One region of the Streptomyces sp. NPDC048254 genome, then DNA from elsewhere that is predicted to be linked to it. Evidence: riboswitches for the same ligand, from Rfam matches in the RefSeq annotation. Region 1 holds a riboswitch; each other region holds the start of a gene.
What was found. Region 1 has a riboswitch for cyclic di-AMP ahead of ACGFZQ_RS41480 (M23 family metallopeptidase). Riboswitches for the same ligand answer to the same signal wherever they lie in the genome.
Positions count from the first base shown of each region.

Region 2: linked by a shared signal. The riboswitch ahead of ACGFZQ_RS06610 (NlpC/P60 family protein) and the one ahead of ACGFZQ_RS41480 (M23 family metallopeptidase) in region 1 are both predicted to bind cyclic di-AMP.
Region 3: linked by a shared signal. The riboswitch ahead of ACGFZQ_RS27495 (transglycosylase family protein) and the one ahead of ACGFZQ_RS41480 (M23 family metallopeptidase) in region 1 are both predicted to bind cyclic di-AMP.

Region 1 covers NZ_JBICZJ010000020.1:191,531-198,374, forward strand. The annotation lists gene ACGFZQ_RS41450 (SDR family oxidoreductase) at 234-962, shown strand; gene ribA (GTP cyclohydrolase II) at 992-1,633, opposite strand; gene ACGFZQ_RS41460 (MarR family winged helix-turn-helix transcriptional regulator) at 1,782-2,309, opposite strand; gene ACGFZQ_RS41465 (dihydrofolate reductase family protein) at 2,379-3,509, shown strand; tRNA gene ACGFZQ_RS41470 (tRNA-Met) at 3,566-3,639, shown strand; gene ACGFZQ_RS41475 (PP2C family protein-serine/threonine phosphatase) at 3,821-4,930, shown strand; cyclic di-AMP (ydaO/yuaA leader) riboswitch at 5,199-5,359, shown strand; gene ACGFZQ_RS41480 (M23 family metallopeptidase) at 5,367-6,410, shown strand; gene ACGFZQ_RS41485 (aldo/keto reductase) at 6,565-6,844, shown strand, end outside.
Region 2 covers NZ_JBICZJ010000002.1:287,436-294,279, forward strand. The annotation lists gene ACGFZQ_RS06600 (hypothetical protein) at 1-306, shown strand, start outside; gene ACGFZQ_RS06605 (hypothetical protein) at 310-612, opposite strand; gene ACGFZQ_RS06610 (NlpC/P60 family protein) at 700-1,860, opposite strand; cyclic di-AMP (ydaO/yuaA leader) riboswitch at 1,869-2,042, opposite strand; gene pcrA (DNA helicase PcrA) at 2,366-4,852, shown strand; gene ACGFZQ_RS06620 (M23 family metallopeptidase) at 4,957-6,438, opposite strand; gene ACGFZQ_RS06625 (esterase/lipase family protein) at 6,741-6,844, opposite strand, start outside.
Region 3 covers NZ_JBICZJ010000010.1:148,713-155,556, forward strand. The annotation lists gene ACGFZQ_RS27465 (tetratricopeptide repeat protein) at 1-90, shown strand, start outside; gene tnpA (IS200/IS605 family transposase) at 159-575, opposite strand; partial or broken gene ACGFZQ_RS27475 (helix-turn-helix domain-containing protein) at 603-899, shown strand; gene ACGFZQ_RS27480 (hypothetical protein) at 905-1,102, shown strand; gene ACGFZQ_RS27485 (cytochrome P450) at 1,099-2,409, shown strand; gene ACGFZQ_RS27490 (transglycosylase family protein) at 2,630-3,652, shown strand; cyclic di-AMP (ydaO/yuaA leader) riboswitch at 3,846-4,017, shown strand; gene ACGFZQ_RS27495 (transglycosylase family protein) at 4,021-4,704, shown strand; gene eno (phosphopyruvate hydratase) at 5,092-6,378, shown strand; gene ACGFZQ_RS27505 (septum formation initiator family protein) at 6,496-6,844, shown strand, end outside.

The sequences.
Region 1 (6,844 bases):
TGGGCGAAGTTCCACCGGACCGTCGCGGAGGTCCTGTCGCCCCCTGACGGACTCGTCCTCTCTGCGGCGTGGATCCGTCCGTACGGGCCGGGCGCCGCTCGGCCAGACGGTCACGTCCGTCGACGGCCTCCGGCGCCGCACCTCCGCGGCAGACGAGGGGACGGTTTCTCGCCTCGCCCACGTAACCGTTCAGATGGCATATTTCTGTACATAACCCCTGCGAAAGGTGTGCCATGAAGATCGCAGTCATCGGCGGTACCGGGCTGATCGGATCGCAGGTCGTCAAGGACCTGACGGCCGCCGGGCACGAGGCCGTACCGCACTCGAAGTCCACCGGCGTCGACGTCATCGGGGGCCAGGGACTGGACGAGGCGCTGGCGGGAGCCGACGTCGTCGTCAACCTGACGAACTCCCCGACCTTCGACGAGGCCTCGCCGGCCTTCTTCCAGACCTCGATGGACAACCTCCTGGCCGCGGCCCAACGGGGCGGCGTCGGCCACTTCGTCATCCTCTCGATCGTCGGCGTGGACCAGGTGCCGGAGATGGACTACTACCGGGCCAAGACGCTCCAGGAGCACCTCCTCGCGGACGGGCCGATCCCCTACTCGATCGTCCGGGCGACGCAGTTCATGGAGTTCATGGACGCCGTCATGTCCTGGACCTCCGACGCCGACACCGTCCGGCTGCCCGCCACGCCCATCCAGCCCATCGCCGCCGGGGACGTGGCCGCGGCGGTCGCCGAGGTCGCCGCGGGCCCCCCGCTCAACGGCATCCGCAACATCGCCGGCCCCGACATCTTCACCCTGGACGAGCTGGGCCGGCTCACCCTGTCCCACCAGGGCGACGACCGCACCGTCGTCGTCGACCCCACCGCCGGCATGTTCGCCGCGGTCAAGGGCGACGTCCTCACCGACAAGGACGCCCACCTCGCCCCCACCCACTACACAGACTGGCTCTCCTGATCCGGCCGTGCCGGGTCCCGCCCGGTTCCTCAGCCCGCGTTGAGTTCCGTCAGCTCGCCGAGCGGGAGCGTGTGCTGGGTGTGCAGGACCTTGGCGCGCAGGTAGCGGACGTTGTGGGCGGTGCGGAAGACACCGGTCGGGACGCGGTCGCGGACGGTGACGCCGAGGTCGCGCAGCTGCTCGGCCTTGTCGGGGTTGTTGGAGAGCAGGTCGAGCTCGGTGACGCCGAGAGCGGCCAGCATCTGGGCGGCGGCGGTGTAGTCGCGGCCGTCCTCGGGGAGGCCGAGGGCGGCGTTCGCCTCGTAGGTGTCGAGGCCCTGGTCCTGGAGGGCGTAGGCGTCGAGCTTGTTGTAGAGGCCGATGCCGCGTCCCTCCTGGCGCAGGTAGAGCAGGATGCCACCGCGCTCCGAGATGCGCTCGACGGCCTCGCGCAGCTGGGGTCCGCAGTCGCAGCGGGCCGAGCCGAAGACGTCGCCGGTCAGGCACTCGGAGTGCAGCCGGACCAGCGGGAGCGTGCCGGGGGCGGGATCGCCGAGGACGACGGCCAGATGTTCCTGGCCGTCGGTGAGGCCATGGAAAGTGACGAGGTCGGAGTTGACGCTGTAGCCATCGGTGAAACGCAGCGGAACCCGGACGCGGGCGCGCTGGGTGGCGGCGGGGAAGTCTGGCATCGGGTTCTCCTGTGTCCGGGTGGAGGACGGTAGCGGCCTCTGCTTCAGATTTGAAGCAGATCCACGGCTGGAACCCTATCCATGTTTTAAATTTGAAGCAACAGGATTCCGCGGGAATATCCGCGAGGTCTCACGGCGGGCCGGGGCCTTACGAGGGACCCGAACAGGGCGACGACCGCCGCCGCCAGGGAACCTCGTCGGAGGTCGGCCGCGGGGTCGTCGCGTCACCCTCCAGCGCCCGCGCGATCACCGAGCTGATCTCCTCCAGCTGGGTCACCTGCTCGGCGGAGAGATGGTCGAACACCGCCGCCCGTACCGTCTCCACATGCCCCGGCGCGGCACGCTCCAGCACCGCCAGGCCCTCGTCGGTCAGCAGCGCGAAGCTGCTGCGTTTGTCCCACTGGCAGTCCTCGCGCCGGATCAGCCCGTCCTTCTCCAGCCGGGTCACCGCGTACGTCAGCCGGCTCCGGGTGATCTTCGACTTCTCGGCGAGGTCGGTCATGCGGAGCTTGCGCTCCGGCGCCTCGGAGAGACTGACGAGGATGCCGTAGTACAGATGCGGCATGCCGGCGTCCTGCTGGAGCTGCCGGTCCATCGCGTCGTCCAGGAGGTGCGTCGCCGAGACGTAGGCGCGCCAGGCGCTCTGCTCCTTCGGCGTCAGCCAGCGAGTCGTCATGCAGCCAGTGTAGGTTTGTTTCAAAGTTTAACCAAGCCTGCCCGTCGCCCTCGGGAGTGAGCACGTCCGATGCCGTACCCCTACGTCCTGCTGTCCGCCGCCGTCTCCCTCGACGGCTACCTCGACGACACCGGCCCCGAACGGCTGCTGCTCTCGTCCCCGGCCGACTTCGACCGCGTCGACGAGGTACGGGCCGGCGTCGACGCGATCCTGATCGGCGCCGGCACCATCCGCGCGGACAACCCGCGGCTCCTGGTCAACGACCCCGGGCGGCGCGCGGCCCGGGTCGCCGCGGGCAGGCCCGAGTACCCCCTCAAGGTCACGGTCACCGCGACCGGCGACCTTGACCCGGACGCGAAGTTCTGGCACACCGGCGGCGAGAAGGTCGTGTACACGACGGAGACGGGCGCGGCGCGGATCCGGGGCCTCGGTATCGCCGCGGACGTCGTCTCCCTCGGCGCCGACCTCGACTGGCCCGCGCTGCTGACGGATCTACGCGAGGCGCGGTCGGTCGGCCGGCTGATGGTCGAGGGCGGCGGCACCGTCCACACCCAGCTCCTCCAGCAGGGCCTGGCCGACGAACTCCAGCTGGTCCTGGCCCCGCTCTTCGTCGGCGACCCGAAGGCATCGCGCCTGTTCGGCCCGGGCGGGTACCAGGCCGGGCGGCTGCGGCTGCTGGAGAGCCGCCGTATCGAGGACGTCGTCCTGATGCGGTACGAGCCCACCGCGCCCGGCGCGGGTGCGACGGCGTCCGCCGCGGACCGGCACTGGCTGCGGCTCGCCTGCGAGCTGGCGGCGGACTGCCCGCCCTCTGGGACCGCGTTCAGCGTCGGCGCGGTGGTGGTCGCGGCCGACGGCACGGAACTGGCCCGTGGCCACTCCCGGGAGGCCGGTGACCCCGTCGTCCACGCGGAGGAGGCGGCCCTGGCCAAGATCCCCCCGGCCGACCCCCGGCTGGCCACGGCCACCGTCTACACCAGCCTCGAACCCTGCACCCACCGCGCCTCCCGGCCGCACCCCTGCGCCGAGCTGATCCTCCGGGCCGGGGTACGGCGGGTGGTGACGGCGTGGCGCGAGCCGGACACCTTCGTCGAGGCGGCCGACGGGACGGGGATGCTGCGGGAGACGGGGGTGGCGGTGCTGGTGCTGGACCAGTACGAGGACCTGGCGAAGACCCCGAACGCGCACCTGCTGGGCTGACCTCCCTCAACCCGTGTGACTCTCCCCCTTCGGATGGCGTATGCTGGTGTCAACGACGCGGGGTGGAGCAGCTCGGTAGCTCGCTGGGCTCATAACCCAGAGGTCGCAGGTTCAAATCCTGTCCCCGCTACTGAAGAATCAGGGCCGGAATCCAAGAACGAGGATTCCGGCCCTGAGTCGTATACCGGGTCCTATACCGGCACGTGTTCCACATCACATCCGTCCGCACTCATCCGCCCGGCCCACACCACTCGCCGCCGCTCGCTCGCAACCGCAAACCTGGACGGACACGCATTGGACACCTGGGACATATGGGGAGTCGCACCGTGGCCCCTGGAGAGGCGCAGGAGGACGGGTCCGCAGCCGTCCGCACCCTGGCCCGCTTCCTGCCCGTCCTGCTGATCGTCGCCGGCGTCTGCTACGACTTCCTCACCCCGAGGGCCTTCACGGCCGTCCCGTTCTTCACGGCCGCCCCGCTGATCGCCGCGCCCCTCACCTCGCTGCGCACCACCGTCCTGACCGGCCTCGCCTCCTTCCTCGCCGCCTACGCCGTGCACGCCCGCTTCGACTTCGGCCCGAACGTCGACACGGTCACCGAGGTCCTCACCGTGGTCACCGTCGCCGCCCTCGCCGCCGGCATCAACCGGATCGTGCGCCTCGGTGACCAGCGCCTGGCCTCCGCCCGCGAGATCGCCGAGGCCGCCCAGCGGGCGGTCCTGCCCGAGCCCGCCGAGCGGATCGGCGGCTTCGAGATCGCGGCCCGCTACGAGGCGGCCCAGGAGGGCGCCTTCATCGGCGGTGACCTGTACGCGATCCAGGACACCCCGTACGGCGTGCGGCTGGTCGTCGGCGACGTCCGCGGCAAGGGTATGGGTGCGGTCGCCGCCGTCGCCGTGGTCATCGGCGCGTTCCGGGAGGCCGCCGAGCAGGAGGCCACGCTGGAGGCGGTGGCGGGGCGGCTGGAGCGGGCGCTGGCCCGCGAGGGCGTCCGGCGCGGCGGCCTCGACGCGGTCGAGGGGTTCACCACCGCCGTACTCGCCGAACTCCCGCGCGGCGACGGCACGGTGCGGGTCGTCAACCGCGGCCATCCGCCGCCCCTGCTGCTGCACGGCGACGGCAAGGTGTGCCCGGTACGGGGGCCCGAGGCCGCGCTGCCGCTCGGGATGGCCGAGTTGGGGGCCTGGCCGGACCGGGCCGCCGAGCACGCGTTCCCGAGCGGGGCCACGCTGCTGCTGCACACCGACGGCCTCTCCGAGGCGCGGGACGCGCACGGCCGGTTCTACGACCCCGAGCGGCGGCTGGCCGGCCGTGTCGTCACCGCCCCCGGCGCGCTGCTGGCCCGGCTCGCGGCCGAGGTGCGCCGGCACACCGGCGGTGGCATGACGGACGACATGGCGCTGCTCGCCGTACGACGGCCCTGAGCGCGATCACCCCGCCGTTCTGGGGATTGTCACCCTCGGTGCGCGGACGACCGCCCTCCGCATAACGTCTGAGTCACCATCAAAACGCGTGTGACTCCTGAGCTGGACAGAACGCAGGGTCAAGTCGACCGTTTTTGACCGTTCATGGCGGTTAAGTCCAAGCTTTGAAAGCTTAATGATCAAGGCGAACAGCTTGGAATCTGGCAGCCGGGTCTATTAACGTTCGATAACGCAGCGCGGTCGTCCCAGCCGTCACCCGCGACGGCTCCGCGCGCACGCGCCGAATCCCGCAAGGGAACCGGGGAACCACCACCTTGGGGTGAATCGCACGGCTGCCGCCGGGTACGAAACGGCCGGTATACGCGCGTAGGAGACCTTCCCGCTCCGAACCCGTCAGCTAACCCGGTAGGCAGCGGAAGGAAAGGAGTGCGCCCGCGTGGCGTCCAACCGGCCTGCTCCGACAGCCCCGTTCGTGCCCAGCCAGCGTCAACCCGAGACCTTCGGCTACGGCGCCTACCGCACCGACGAGGGCCCCTGGGAGGAGTGGAACCCCACCGAGGAGTCCCTCGCCCCGGTACGCGGCCGGCACCGGGTCGCCAAGCAGCGCGGCGGCGGACTCGCCCGCAGCTCCACGGTCCTCGGCGTCGGCGTCATCGCCGCCGTCGGCGCGGGCGGCATGGCCAGCGCCAACACCGGCAAGCCGCCGGTCTCCATCTCCCTGCCCGACCTGCCGTCCTCCGTCGACTCCCTGCTCGGCGAGGACGGCGGCCACCAGGCCGTCCAGACCGCGCTCAGCAGCGTCACCACGACGACCGCCACCGACTCGGACTCCTCCGACTCCTCGGCCGACGCCGGTGAGGCGCTGCGCAGCCGGATCATCGCCCAGGCCGAGCAGCAGCAGACCCAGCTCGACGTCAAGGCCACCGCCAAGGCCGTGGCCGCCGCCGACAAGGCGGTCTCCGACGCGGAGGCCAAGGCGGAGAAGGCGGCGGCCGCCAAGGCCGCCGACGCCAAGGAGCAGGCGCAGGCCGCCGAGAAGGCGCAGGCCGAGCAGAAGCGGCTCGCCGCGCTGGCCAAGCAGTACACGCTGCCGGTCGTCTCCTACACGATCACCGGCACCTTCGGGCAGGCCGGCTCGATGTGGGCCTCCGGCTACCACACCGGGCTCGACTTCGCCGCTCCCACCGGCACGATCATCAAGGCCGTGCACAGCGGCACCGTCACGGAGGCCGGCTGGGCCGGCTCGTACGGCTACCGCACCATCCTCACCCTCGACGACGGCACCGAGCTGTGGTTCTGCCACCAGTCCTCGATCGGCGTCAAGGTCGGCCAGAAGGTCGCCACCGGTGACGTCATCGGCCGCGTCGGCGCCACCGGCAACGTCACTGGCCCGCACCTCCACCTGGAGGTCCACCCCGGCGGTCAGGCCACCGGCATCGACCCGATGACCTGGCTGCGCGGCAAGGGCCTCAACCCCTGACGGACCCCACTGATCCCCGGCGGCCCTGACGACAACCCCCCGACGTCAGGGCTGCCGGTTCGGTGTGTCCACGGGCCCCGGGTGCATTCCGCTTTTACGAGAACTTCGCGTTGCGTCGGCATGGGCGCACCGGCAGCCGGTGTTGAACTGAGGCATGACGCCTTCTTCCGGTTCTTCCGGTTCTTCCGCTTCCCGCTCCCTCCGTAAGCTCGGCTCCTCCGACCTGGAGGTCTTTCCGCTCTGCCTGGGCGGCAACGTCTTCGGCTGGACCGCCGACGAGGCCGCCTCCTTCGCCGTCCTCGACGCGTACACGGCCGCCGGCGGCAACTTCGTGGACACCGCCGACTCGTACACGGCCTGGATCGAGGGCCACAAGGGCGGCGAGTCCGAGACCGTCATCGGCAAGTGGGTCAAGGCGCGCGGCAACCGCGACG
Region 2 (6,844 bases), on a different contig from region 1:
GCCGCGCTCCTCGGCGGTTTCCTCACCCAGATGAAGGCGATGGGCCAGGGCACGGCCCGGTTCATCCCCGGGATGCTGCACGGCGCGTTCACCATGCTCGCGACCGGTGTGATCCTGGTCGGCCTCAACGAGGCCGACGACCACCACGTCAACACCGTCAAGATCGGCGTGAAGCTCGCGCTGCTGATCGTGATCCTCGGGCTCGTCTATGTGAAACGGGACGACGAGAAGGTGGAGAAGGGTGCCTTCGGCCTGGTGGGCCTGCTGACCATGGTGAACATCTTCATCGCCGTGCTGTGGACGTGATCCTCAGGAAGCCTTCCTGAGGGCGTCGCGGGTGACCGCCACCGCGCCGGCGGCCACCGCCGGCCAGGCCGCCACCGCGACCCACACCAGGACCCGCCCCGGCCACTTCAGCCACGGGACGCCGACGGCGGCCGCGACCGACAGCACCGCCGCGGCCGACAGCATCGCCGTGGCCGACAGCATCGCCGCGGCCGTCATCCCCATCGGGAACGCCGTCGCCCAGCGGCGTACGTCGTAACGCGCAGCGGCCCCGGCCGTCGGCGGACGCCGCGCCCACCAGGCGTGAAGAGGTGGAATGCCGGACATGCCGCCGATGCTAGGGACCTTCACCGGCCGTGCGAGCGGGGCACGCGCGCGTGCGGCACGAAATGCGCGCGTGTGTGTCCGCGCCTCTCAGGCCGGTCGCACCACGCTGTGGATGATCGACTCGCCCCCGTAGTAGATCGACTCCTCCCGGACGTAGGCGCCGGGCTTCGGGGCGTGGATCATCATGCCGTTGCCGATGTAGATGCCGACGTGGCTGACGTCGTCGTAGAAGAACACCAGGTCGCCGGGCTGGGCGTCGGTGAGGGAGACGGTGGTGCCGGCGTTCACCTGGTCGTACGTGGTGCGCGGCAGCGAGACGCCCGCGGCCTTCCAGGCGGCCTGGGAGAGGCCGGAGCAGTCGTAGGAGCCGGGGCCGGTGGCGCCCCAGACGTACGGCTTGCCGATCTGCGCGCGGGCGAAGGCGATCGCCTTGGCGGCCTTCGTTCCGTAGGACGAGTCGGAGGAGGACGACGAGGACGACGAGGACGACGAGCCGCTGGAGGTCGACGTCGATGAAGACGACGCCTCCTGCTTCGCGGCCGCCGCCTGCTGCTTCGCGAGCTCCGCCGCCTTGCGTGCCGCCTCGGCCTGCTGCTTCTGCTCGATCTCCGCCAGCCGTGCCTTCTCCTGGGCCGTCAGCTGCGACAGCAGCTCCCGCGCGGAGGTCAGCTTCGTCTGGACGGTGGACTTGGCGGTCTTGAGGTCGTCCTGCGTCTCGGTGAGCGTCTCCAGGCTCTTGGCGGCCTCCTGCCGCTTCGCCATGGTCGCGGACTGCTGTGTGGTGTAGTCGTCGACCGCGTCCTTCTCGCGCGAGGTCAGCCGGCTCATCAGTTGCGTCTGGTCGAAGTAGTCCTGAGGACTGTCCGCGAGCAGGAAGGTCGCCGTGTCGGGCGCACTGGCCCCGGTCCGGTACTGGGCCGCGGCGAACGATCCCAGTTCCTCACGCGCCTTGTTGAGCCGGTCCGTGCGCTCGGCGACGTCGTCGAGCAGGGTGTCGACCTGCTTGCGCTGCTTGCCGGTCTTCTCCTTGGCCGCGTTGTACTTCTCGGTCGCCGACTCCGCCTGCCGGTAGAGGGCGTCGACCTTCTTCTCGACCTCCTCCAGGCTGGGCTTGCCGTCCTCGGGGGGTGCGGCGTTGGCCGTCTGGGAGAGCAGGGCCACGGAGGTGAGGGCGGCGGTGGCCAGGGCGGGGGTGCGTATGCCTGCTACGCGCGTTGCGGACGGACGCGACTTGCGGTGCGACGCCAACGGGGGCGACTCCTTCCATGCTCCGCCTACCGAGTTAGCTGTCGGGTTCGGGCGGGTGGTTCGGAAGGGTTGCCCTACGGTCCGTTCCCCGGTGGGAAGTCGGGACCGATTCACCCCAAGGTTCGGTGTGGGTCCCCGGTTCCGGATGCGCGGCGGCACCCTGGATTCGGCGGAGGCCGTGCGGCCCGGCGACGTTCGCCGGTGGGGGTCGTACGGCCTGCCCGGCACGCTAGCCAACTCGTGTGCGCTGTGTGAAGTTTGATGTGCGATATGCCCGATACATTTTCGTGACCTTGGTGTTGCGGATCGGTCGGATCGGTTGATCAGGGATGGTATGGGGTTACTTGTCCGGTGCGGTCGAGTGGTCCGTACTCTCGGCTGACGGGAGCACCCGTGCTCACGACGCGTGATCGCTGACCGTGAGGGGCCGATTCTGGCGGGTGACCGGGGTGACTTTCCGGGGTGGGGACCGGTTGTCAGTGGGGCGCCCTAGACTCGGAGAGCGATGAGCAGCCTCTTTGACGACAGCTTCCTGGCGAGCCTCCAGTCCCCGCGCGGCCACGAGGAGGAACCCCCGCCGCCGCCCGAGGACGAGCACGTACCGGAGCCGATTCCGGACGACCTGTTCGGCGGGCAGTTCGACGCGCCCCCGGACCGGGACGCCTACTACCGTGACGGCGCCGCCCGCCCGGCCCTGGACCCGGCCGCGCTCCTGGAGGGGCTGAACGAGAACCAGCGGGCGGCCGTCGTGCACGCCGGCTCCCCGCTGCTGATCGTGGCCGGCGCCGGTTCCGGCAAGACGCGGGTGCTCACCCACCGCATCGCGCACCTGCTCGGCGCACGCCAGGTGCACCCGGGGCAGATCCTCGCGATCACCTTCACCAACAAGGCCGCGGGCGAGATGAAGGAACGCGTCGAGCACCTCGTCGGCCCGCGCGCGAACGCGATGTGGGTGATGACCTTCCACAGCGCGTGCGTGCGGATCCTGCGCAGGGAGAGCAAGAAGCTCGGCTTCACCTCCTCCTTCTCGATCTACGACGCGGCCGACTCCAAGCGTCTGATGGCCCTGGTCTGCCGCGACCTGGACCTCGACCCCAAGCGCTTCCCGCCGAAGTCGTTCAGCGCCCAGGTCAGCAACCTGAAGAACGAGCTGGTCGACGAGGAGGACTTCGCCGCCCGGGCGAGCGACGGCTTCGAGAAGACCCTCGCCCAGGCCTACGCCATGTACCAGTCGCGGCTCCGCGAGGCGAACGCCCTCGACTTCGACGACCTGATCATGACGACCGTCAACCTGCTGCGCGCCTTCCCGGACGTCGCCGAGCACTACCGCCGCCGCTTCCGGCACGTCCTGGTCGACGAGTACCAGGACACCAACCACGCCCAGTACGCCCTGGTGCGCGAGCTGGTCGGCACCGGTGCGCACGAGGCGGACGTGCCGCCGGGCGAGCAGGACCTGCCGCCCGCCGAACTGTGCGTGGTGGGCGACGCCGACCAGTCGATCTACGCCTTCCGGGGCGCGACGATCCGCAACATCCTCCAGTTCGAGGAGGACTACCCGAACGCGACGACGATCCTCCTGGAGCAGAACTACCGCTCCACGCAGACGATCCTCTCCGCCGCCAACGCGGTCATCGAGCGCAACGAGTCCCGCCGCCCGAAGAACCTGTGGACCAACGCGGGCGCGGGCGCGCAGATCACCGGCTACGTCGCCGACACCGAGCACGACGAGGCGCAGTTCGTCGCCGACGAGATAGACCGTCTGACGGACGCGGGCGAGGCGAAGGCGGGCGATGTCGCCGTCTTCTACCGCACCAACGCGCAGTCCCGTGTCTTCGAGGAGATCTTCATCCGGGTCGGCCTGCCCTACAAGGTCGTCGGCGGTGTCCGCTTCTACGAGCGCAAGGAGGTCCGGGACGTCCTGGCCTACCTCCGGGTCCTCGCCAACCCCGAGGACTCCGTCCCGCTGCGCCGGATCCTCAACGTCCCCAAGCGCGGTATCGGCGACCGTGCGGAGGCGATGATCGACGCCCTCGCCCAGCGCGAGAAGATCAGCTTCCCCCAGGCGCTCAAGCGCGTGGACGAGGCGTACGGCATGGCCGCGCGGTCGACCAACGCGGTCAAGCGGTTCAACACGCTGATGGAGGACCTCCGTACGGTCGTGGAGTCCGGCGCCGGACCGGCCACCGTCCTGGAGGCGATCCTGGAACGCACCGGCTATCTCGCCGAGTTGCAGGCCTCCACCGATCCGCAGGACGAGACCCGGATCGAGAACCTCCAGGAGCTCGCCTCCGTGGCGCTGGAGTTCGAGCAGGAGTCAGGGGAGGGCGAGGCGCCGGCCGGGCTGTCCGCCTTCCTCGAGCGGGTGGCGCTGGTCGCCGACTCCGACCAGATCCCCGACGAGGACGAGGACGGCTCCGGCGTCATCACCCTGATGACGCTGCACACCGCCAAGGGCCTCGAGTTCCCGGTGGTCTTCCTGACCGGCATGGAGGACGGCGTCTTCCCGCACATGCGCGCGCTCGGCCAGACCAAGGAGCTGGAGGAGGAGCGGCGCCTCGCGTACGTCGGCATCACGCGCGCGCGTGAGCGGCTGTATCTCACGCGGTCGGCGATGCGCAGCGCCTGGGGACAGCCGTCGTACAACCCGCCCTCGCGCTTCCTGGAGGAGATCCCGGCCGGGTATCTGGAGTGGAAGCGGACCGGGGCGATGGCGCCGGTGTCCTCCGGACCCGCGTCGGGCGTGGCGGCCTCGCTCTCCTCGACCCGCTCGCGCTCCTCGGCGTCCGGCGCGTCCGGCTTCGCCACCCGGCGGACCTCGGAGAAGCCGGTGGTCTCGCTGGCCGTCGGCGACCGGGTCACCCACGACCAGTTCGGCCTCGGCACGGTCGTCGGGGTCAAGGGCACCGGCGGCAACGCGGAGGCGACGATCGACTTCGGCGACACCAAGCCGAAGCGGCTGCTGCTGCGGTACGCACCGGTGGAGAAGCTGTGACCGCACCATCGCTGTGAAGACAGAAGGCTGAGCCCCGCTGCCACGAGCGGGGCTCACTGACCGGGATCAGGTCAGGCTGGATCAGGTCGGGTCGAGGACCAGGATCAGGTCGGGTCGAGCCCGTGGCTCCGCAGCCACGGCAGCGGGTCTATGGCCGAGCCCCCCGCCGGCCTGACCTCGAAGTGCAGGTGCGGGCCGGTCGAGTTGCCGGAGTTCCCGGAGTACGCGATCGGATCCCCGGCCTTCACGGTCGTACCCGAGGCGACACGGTACGACGAGAGGTGGCAGTACCAGGTCTCCGTGCCGTCCTTCGCCGTCACGATCATCATGTTGCCGTAGGCGCTGTTCCACTTGGTGGAGACGACGCCGTCGGTCGCGGCCATCACCGTCGTCCCGTAGGAGACGGGGAAGTCGATGCCGGTGTGGACGGACATCCAGTTCACGCCGGCCTGGCCGAAGTAGGCGCTGAGCCCCCGCTGTGTGACCGGGAGGGCGTACTTGGGGCGCAGTCGCTCCTTGCGGGCCGCCTCCGCCGCCGCCTTCTTCTTCTCGGCCTCCTGCTGGGTCTTGAGGTCGATGCGCTCCTGGGTCCGGCTGGCCCGGTCGGCGAAGTCGTCGGCGCCCGCCGAGAGCGTCCTCAGCTGGGCGTCCAGCTTGCTGTTGGCGGCGGACGGTTTCACCGACTGCGCGTCCGAGGCGGAGGCGGTGGAGTCCTGGCCGTCACCACCGGTCAGGGTGCCGACGGAGGCGGCCGCGATTCCGGCGACCCCCATCACACAGGCCGAGGGCACGGCGACGGTCAGCAGCGCGGAGCGCTTGGGGGGCGTACGGCGGCGGGAACGCGCCCCCGCGCGGCCGCCGGCGCGTGTCGCGGCCGGAGCGACTGGAGTGACCTCTTCCTGGTCCTCCAGCAGTGGCGTTACTGCAGGTAGCTCACCGGTCGCGGCCAACTCCCCGGCATCCGGGGAGTCCTCCGTGAACTCCTGGAGCTCGTCGTAGGGAAGCTGCTCGAACATCTGGGTCGCCGACTGGTCGAACGGGTCGGCGGGCTGTGGCTCGTGCGCGTGCTCCGGCTCCGCGGGCTGCGCCGGGGTGCCGTCGGAGTTCCACTGCGTGGCGTCGTACGCGCCGGTGTCGAAGGCCTGGGTGCCCCACTCCCACTGCTGGGTCGCGCCGGCCATGTTCGACTGGTCGGGCTGGAGCCAGGCGTTCGCGTCCCAGTGGCCGCTGCCGTCGGCGACCGTTCCCTGTGTCGCCTGCGGCGGGACGGTCCAGGCGGTGCTGTCGTAGGCACCGGAGTCGTAGGCGGCGTGGTGCTGGGCCGCGTAGGGGTCGTAGTTCAGCGTCTGGTCGCCGGTCGTCTGCCACTGCGTGGCGTCGTACGCGCCGGTGGCCTGGCCCTCGCCGGGGAGATGACCGAAGAGCGGGTCGCTGTGGAACGAGGCGCCGGTAGCGGTGTGGTCGCCGTACGTGGTGAAGTCGCCGTACTGGGCTTCCTGGGTGCCGTACGGCGCGTAGTGCGCCTGGTCGGCGTCGGAAGCCGGGGCCGGGGTGGTCATGGTCCCCGACGGGTGACGGTCGTTCACCAACTTCTCTTTCGCCTCGACAACAGGGGCTGCCAGAGCAGTGCGGCGACTGTACCCGGCGGTATACGGGCGCGACAATCTTCAACAGGTTTCGTGGTTTCGGGAAACGGGCATTCGGCCGTGTTTCGGGGGACGACGGGCGCGGGTTTGGCCTTGTGTTCGAGGAGTGTTCGAGGTTTCGGGGGGTCAAGTCGGTGGCGCCGGGCAGTCGTTGCCCGTCCGAACCGACCCGAATACCCGGCTCGCCCGACTCGCTGGGCTCGCCTGACTTGGTCGGCTCGCCCTGCTCGTCCGGTTCGTCCTCAGGCCACCGTGAGGCCGCTCGCGACCCGCTCCTCCGTGTGCATCTCGTCGAGGGCCTGCCGTATGCCGGTCGCGACCGCCGGGTGGACGGGCAGGGCGAGGT
Region 3 (6,844 bases), on a different contig from region 1:
GGTCTGGCGATCATGCTGGGCCGCACCGACGGGAACGAACCGGAGCGGGAGGAACTCCTTCGCCGAGCTGCCGCGAGCGGTTACCGGTGATCTTGTGTGAAAGCCCCGGCGTTCACGCCGGGGATGAAACGCATCTCAAGACTGCTCTGACCCGCAGGCTAGAGCGGACGTTTTTGCTGCTCGATGTACTGGCGGACGATTGCCAACGGTGCTCCGCCGCATGAGGCCGAGAAGTACGAGGGCGACCACAGATGCCCGTGCATGATGGCGCGGTTGACGCGGCCGGTGAATTCCTGGCGTATCCGGCGGGCGGAGACGCCCTTGAGGCTGTTGACCAGCTTCGAGATGGCGACCTTGGGCGGGTAGTGCACCAACAGGTGAACGTGATCGCGTTCGCCGTTGAACTCCTTCAGCTCCGCCTCGAAGTCCTCGCACACCTTGCGCATGATCTCTTCGCAGCGTGTCAGCATCTCGTCATTGAAGACTCCGCGTCGGTACTTCGTCACGAAGACCAAGTGCACATGCATCTCCGAAACAACATGCCTGCCTCGCCTGTAGTCGTTCTGCATACCCATGAGACCAATCGTAGTAGGATCTTGGTTGTGCAGCTCCGCTACAACTACCGGGCCTACCCGGACGCCCCGCAGCGCCGCGCGCTGGCCCAGGCGTTCGGGTGCGCCCGCGTGGTGTGGAACGACTGCCTGCGCGACCGCAAGGAAGCACACGCGGCCGGGCTGCCCTATGTGAAGTCGGCCGATCTGTCCCGGCTTCGCATCACCCAGGCCAAGCGCATCGAGGAACGCGCTTGGCTCGCCGAAGTGTCCGCCGTTGTCCTGCAGCAGTCCCTCCGGGACCTGGACACCGCCTACAAGAACTTTGAAGCCATCTCCGGAAGAAGGGGCGTGTGGAGGAGGCCGAGGAACTCTTCCGGGAGGCGGCCACCCTGGGAAGCGGAGACGCCGCGTTTCGGCTGGCCGACCTGCTGAAGGAGCGGGGGGACGAGAGCCAGGCCATGTGGTGGTACCGGAAGGCCGCTGAGCGGGGCGACTGCTTTGCCCAGAAGCTCCTGACCGAGCACGCACCCGATACCGTCAAGGAGTGACCCACCAGCCCGCCCCCGACGGCACCACCCACCCCGACGGCGCCCCCGCCCCCGACCTCTTCACCTGGGAGTTCGCCGCCGACCCCTATCCCGCCTACGCCTGGCTCCGGGAGCACGCACCCGTGCGTCGCACCCGGCTTCCCAGCGGGGTCGAGGCCTGGCTGGTCACCCGCTACGCCGACGCCCGGCAGGCGCTCGCCGACCCCCGGCTGTCCAAGAACCCGGCGCATCACGACGAGCCCGCGCACGCCAAGGGGAAGACCGGGATCCCCGGGGAGCGCGGGGCCGAGCTGATGACGCATCTGCTGAACATCGATCCGCCGGACCACACCCGGCTGCGGCGGCTGGTCAGCAAGGCGTTCACGCCGCGCCGGGTGGCCGAGTTCGCGCCCCGGGTGCAGGAGCTGACCGACCGGCTCATCGACGGGTTCGCGGACCGGGGCGAGGCCGACCTCATCCACGAGTTCGCCTTCCCGCTGCCCATCTACGCCATCTGCGACCTGCTGGGCGTCCCGCGCGAGGACCAGGACGACTTCCGGGACTGGGCCGGCATGATGCTGCGACACACAAAAGCAGCGCACGGCGGAGGGCCGCGGGGCGGGGTCGCGCGGTCCGTGAAGAAGATGCGCGGATATCTGGCCGAGCTGATCCACCGGAAGCGGGAGGCGCTGTCCGCCGAGCCGGCCCCCGGCGAGGACCTCATCTCCGGGCTCATCCGTGCCTCCGACCACGGCGAGCACCTCACCGAGAACGAGGCCGCCGCCATGGCCTTCATCCTGCTGTTCGCCGGCTTCGAGACGACCGTCAACCTCATCGGGAACGGGACGTACGCCCTGCTCACCCACCCGGAACAGCGCCGCCGCCTCCAGGACTCCCTGGCCGCGGGCGAGCACGGGCTGCTGGAGACCGGGGTGGAGGAACTCCTGCGCTACGACGGGCCGGTGGAGCTCGCCACCTGGCGGTTCGCCACCGAGCCGCTCGGTATCGGCGGGCAGCGCATCGCGGTCGGCGACCCGGTCCTCGTCGTACTCGCCGCCGCGGACCGGGACCCGGAGCGGTTCGCCGAGCCGGACACGCTCGACCTGGCACGGCGGGACAACCAGCACCTGGGCTACGGCCACGGCATCCACTACTGCCTCGGCGCCCCGCTCGCCCGCCTGGAGGGGCAGACCGCGCTCGCCACCCTCCTCACCCGCCTCCCGGACCTGCGACTCGCGGTGCCGGAGAGCGAGTTGCGCTGGCGCGGCGGCCTCATCATGCGCGGACTGCGCACGCTCCCCGTGCAGTTCACCCCCGCCGGCCGATGAGCAACACCGACACCCGCCTGGCCCCCCACCGACACCCGCCCGGCGCCCCGCACGGCCCTTCACCGGCAAAGATGACCAGCGTTCAAGTCTGTGATCTTCACGTGATCTGCGCGGCATTAACTTGTGACAAGTGATCGTCTGCCTATACGTTCACCCATCAGTGCGGCGCCCCAGCGGGACCCGTCGCGCCGGTCACCGCTGTCGCTCGAAAGGTTTCCGCATGCTCTCCGGGAACGGTCGTCACCGTCGCCCCCGTCAGGCTCCGGCTCTCCTCGTCGCGGCCGGCGTGACCGGCTCGGCCATCGCCATCCCGCTCCTCGGCGCGGCGAGCGCCAACGCGGCCGACGGCAACACCTGGGACAGGGTGGCCGAGTGTGAGAGCGGCGGCTCCTGGAGCATGGACACCGGCACCGGCTACTACGGCGGCCTGCAGATGTCCCAGGACGACTGGGACGAGTACGGCGGCCAGCAGTACGCCGGCACGCCGGACCAGGCGAGCCGTTCGCAGCAGATCGCGGTCGCCGAGAAGATCCTCGCCGACCAGGGCACCAAGCCCTGGCGGACCTGTGCGCTGATCGCCGGGCTCTCCTCGGACGACGCCTCGGTGAACGTCGACCCGGGCCTCGGCGGATCGGACGACGCGTCCGGCTCCTCCGACTCGTCCTCCGGGCTGTCGGATTCGTCCTCTTCATCTGGTTCATCGGATTCATCTGGTTCATCGGATTCGGGCTCGTCCGACTCCTCGTCGGATGCCTCGGGCGCCACGGACTCCGACTCCGCCACTCCGTCCCCGGGTGCGAGCGACGGCTCCGGCAAGGGCACCCCTGCCGACTCCACGAAGGCGGACAAGTCGGGATCCAAGGGCTCCGATGCCTCGAAGGTGAACGAGAACCCTGTCGTGCCCGAAGCCGACGACTCGGACAATTCCTGGCAGACGGGCAGTTCTTGGGATCTGGTCGACACGGGGGCCGTCGGCAGTGGCGGCAAGCACCGTGGCGGCTCGGCGGACGAAAGTGTGACAAACGGTCAGAGTGTGACTTCTTCCGGCCGTCATGCCTCCCGGGACGCCGGCACCTACACCGTCCGGGACGGTGACACTCTCGCCTCCATCGCCGACTCCCTTGGCCTCGACGGCGGATGGCGTGCGCTCTATGCCGCCAACAAGGCGGACATCGGTGCCGACCCGAATGACATCGCCCCCGGTCAGACCCTGAAACTCAGCAGCGAAACGGACGAAAAGTAGCGGGAGTTGACATCTCAGGTCGCCCTACTTGGCAGTTAAATGTCCGTTTTGGTGAAAGTGTGGGATGAGTCTCAGAAGCCCTGATCATCTTTGAAATTCACCTGATCGCCTGTTTACGGTCAAGGCCGCTCGTCACCACGAGCCCCGGCCGTCGCAACGCCGAGTCCTGCCAGCGACTCCCCGGGAACAGTCGTCGCGTCAAGCGCCGTAGGCAGGAGCGGGGGACCCAAGGTAAGTGCCGGGACCGGTAGTTGAGGCTGCCGTGTCCGGCTCGGGGTGAAGCCGCGCACCGTGAGGTGTGCGGCCGGGCAACTCAACCGGCCCGAACCCGACAGCTCACCTCGCAGGCGTCGGTGAGGGGATCCGTCATGCTGTTTTCCGGCAAGGGCAAGCACCGTCGTCCGTCCAAGGCCACCCGCGCCGCCGCACTCGCCGGTGTCACCGGTGTCGCCATCGCCGCACCGCTGATGGCCTCCGGCACCGCCTCCGCCGCCACCGCCTCCGAGTGGGACGCCGTCGCCCAGTGCGAGTCCGGCGGCAACTGGGCCATCAACACCGGCAACGGCTACTACGGCGGTCTGCAGTTCTCCGCCTCCACCTGGGCCGCGTACGGCGGCACCCAGTACGCCGCGCAGGCCAACCAGGCCGGCAAGGCGCAGCAGATCGCGGTCGCCGAGAAGGTCCTCGCCGCGCAGGGCAAGGGCGCCTGGCCGGTCTGCGGCACGGGCCTGTCCAGCGCCGCCTACACCGGCAGCAGCGCCGGCTCCTCCAGCTCCTCGTCGAGCGGCGGCACCAGCAGCCGTACGACCGACACGCAGGCCGCCTCCCGCTCCGCCGAGCGTCCGGCCGCCAAGAAGACCGTCACCACCCCGACCGGCAAGAAGGTCAAGAAGGGCGACGGCGAGTACAAGGTCGTCAAGGGCGACACGCTCAGCTCGATCGCCGAGAAGCACAAGGTCAAGGGCGGCTGGCAGGCGCTGTTCAAGCTGAACAAGGACATCGTCGACGACGCCGACTTCATCTACCCGGGCCAGCAGCTGCACCTGAAGTAGGTCTCAGGAGAGGCGCCGCGAGTACTACGCGGCGCCCAGCTGAACCACAGCGTCCACACAGCCGTGGTCCCCATAGTGAGGACCACGTGAGGGCCGCCCCCGTCCCCCACGGGCCCCCGCTCCGGTGCGTTCTCCCCCCGTACGCACCGGGGCGGGGTTTCTCTTTGCGGCCTCTCGCGGTCTTCTTCTTGACCCGCTCTTCTTCCGTTCTTCATCGGGACCCCCTTTGTTCCGCGCGTGAACAATGAGTACCGTCTGTGTGTCCACGGGTCGGTCGGTCGTGACGGCCGACGGCCCTGGGACGGTTAGGCTCTAGTCGCAAGGCTGAGCAAGGGCCGACAAGGTCCGCGTGCGCCCGCACAACCAGCGTCACATCCCAAGAAGGAGATGCTCGTGCCGTCCATCGACGTCGTCGTAGCCCGGGAAATCCTGGACTCCCGAGGCAACCCCACGGTCGAGGTCGAGGTCGGCCTCGACGACGGCAGCACGGGTCGTGCCGCCGTCCCGTCCGGCGCCTCCACCGGTGCCTTCGAGGCCATCGAGCTCCGTGACGGCGACCCCAACCGCTACCTCGGCAAGGGCGTCGAGAAGGCCGTCCTCGCCGTGATCGAGCAGATCGGCCCGGAGCTGGTCGGCTACGACGCCACCGAGCAGCGCCTGATCGACCAGGCGATGTTCGACCTGGACGCCACCGACAACAAGGGCTCGCTCGGCGCCAACGCCATCCTCGGCGTCTCCCTCGCCGTCGCGCACGCCGCCTCCGAGGCCAGCGACCTCCCCCTCTTCCGCTACCTGGGCGGCCCCAACGCGCACCTGCTGCCGGTGCCGATGATGAACATCCTCAACGGCGGCTCGCACGCGGACTCCAACGTGGACATCCAGGAGTTCATGATCGCCCCGATCGGCGCGGAGTCCTTCTCCGAGGCGCTGCGCTGGGGCGCCGAGGTCTACCACACCCTCAAGAAGGTCCTGAAGTCGAAGGGCCTGTCCACCGGCCTCGGCGACGAGGGCGGCTTCGCCCCGAACCTGGAGTCCAACCGCGCCGCGCTCGACCTCATCCTGGAGGCGATCAAGCAGGCCGGTTACGTCCCCGGTGAGCAGATCGCCCTTGCGCTCGACGTCGCCGCGTCCGAGTTCTACAAGGACGGCAAGTACGAGTTCGAGGGCAAGTCCCGCTCGGCCGCCGAGATGACCGAGTACTACGAGGAGCTCGTCTCCGCGTACCCGCTGGTCTCCATCGAGGACCCGCTGTTCGAGGACGACTGGGCCGGCTGGAAGGTCCTCACCGACAAGCTGGGCGACAAGGTCCAGATCGTCGGCGACGACCTCTTCGTCACCAACCCGGAGCGCCTGGCCCGCGGCATCGAGGACGGCGCCGCCAACGCCCTGCTCGTCAAGGTGAACCAGATCGGCTCGCTCACCGAGACCCTGGACGCCGTCGAGCTGGCCCAGCGCAACGGCTTCAAGTGCATGATGTCCCACCGCTCCGGCGAGACCGAGGACGTCACCATCGCCGACCTCGCCGTCGCCACCAACTGCGGCCAGATCAAGACCGGCGCCCCGGCCCGCTCCGAGCGCGTCGCCAAGTACAACCAGCTGCTGCGCATCGAGGAGATCCTCGACGACGCCGCGGTGTACGCCGGTCGCAGCGCCTTCCCGCGCTTCAAGGGCTGACCCGTCAGGGGCCGCTGACCCGTTAAGGGTCAAGGCTGCGCCAGTCGTACGTACGTCCCCGTACCGGTCCCGTACCGTGTGCGGGGACGTACGCGCGTGTGAACGGGAGGCGGGGACATGGCCGTGAAGGACCGGGACCGGTTCTCCACCGCGACCAGGCTGAAGCTGCTCGGCGAGCAGACGGCGGCCCGGGTCTACCGCTCCCAGACCAAGCGGCAGGCCCGCCGCTCCCGGCTCACCGGCCGCGCCGCGCTGCTCGCGATCGTGCTGTGCACGATGATCGTCGCGCTCGCCTATCCGATGCGGCAGTACGTCTCCCAGCGCGCCGAGATCGCCGACCAGGAACGCCAGCAGGAGCAGGCCCGGCAGCGGGTCGAGCAGCTGCGGGACGTCAAGGCCCGGTGGCAGGACGACGCGTACGCCGAGCAGCAGATCCGGGAGCGGCTGCACTACGTGATGCCGGGGG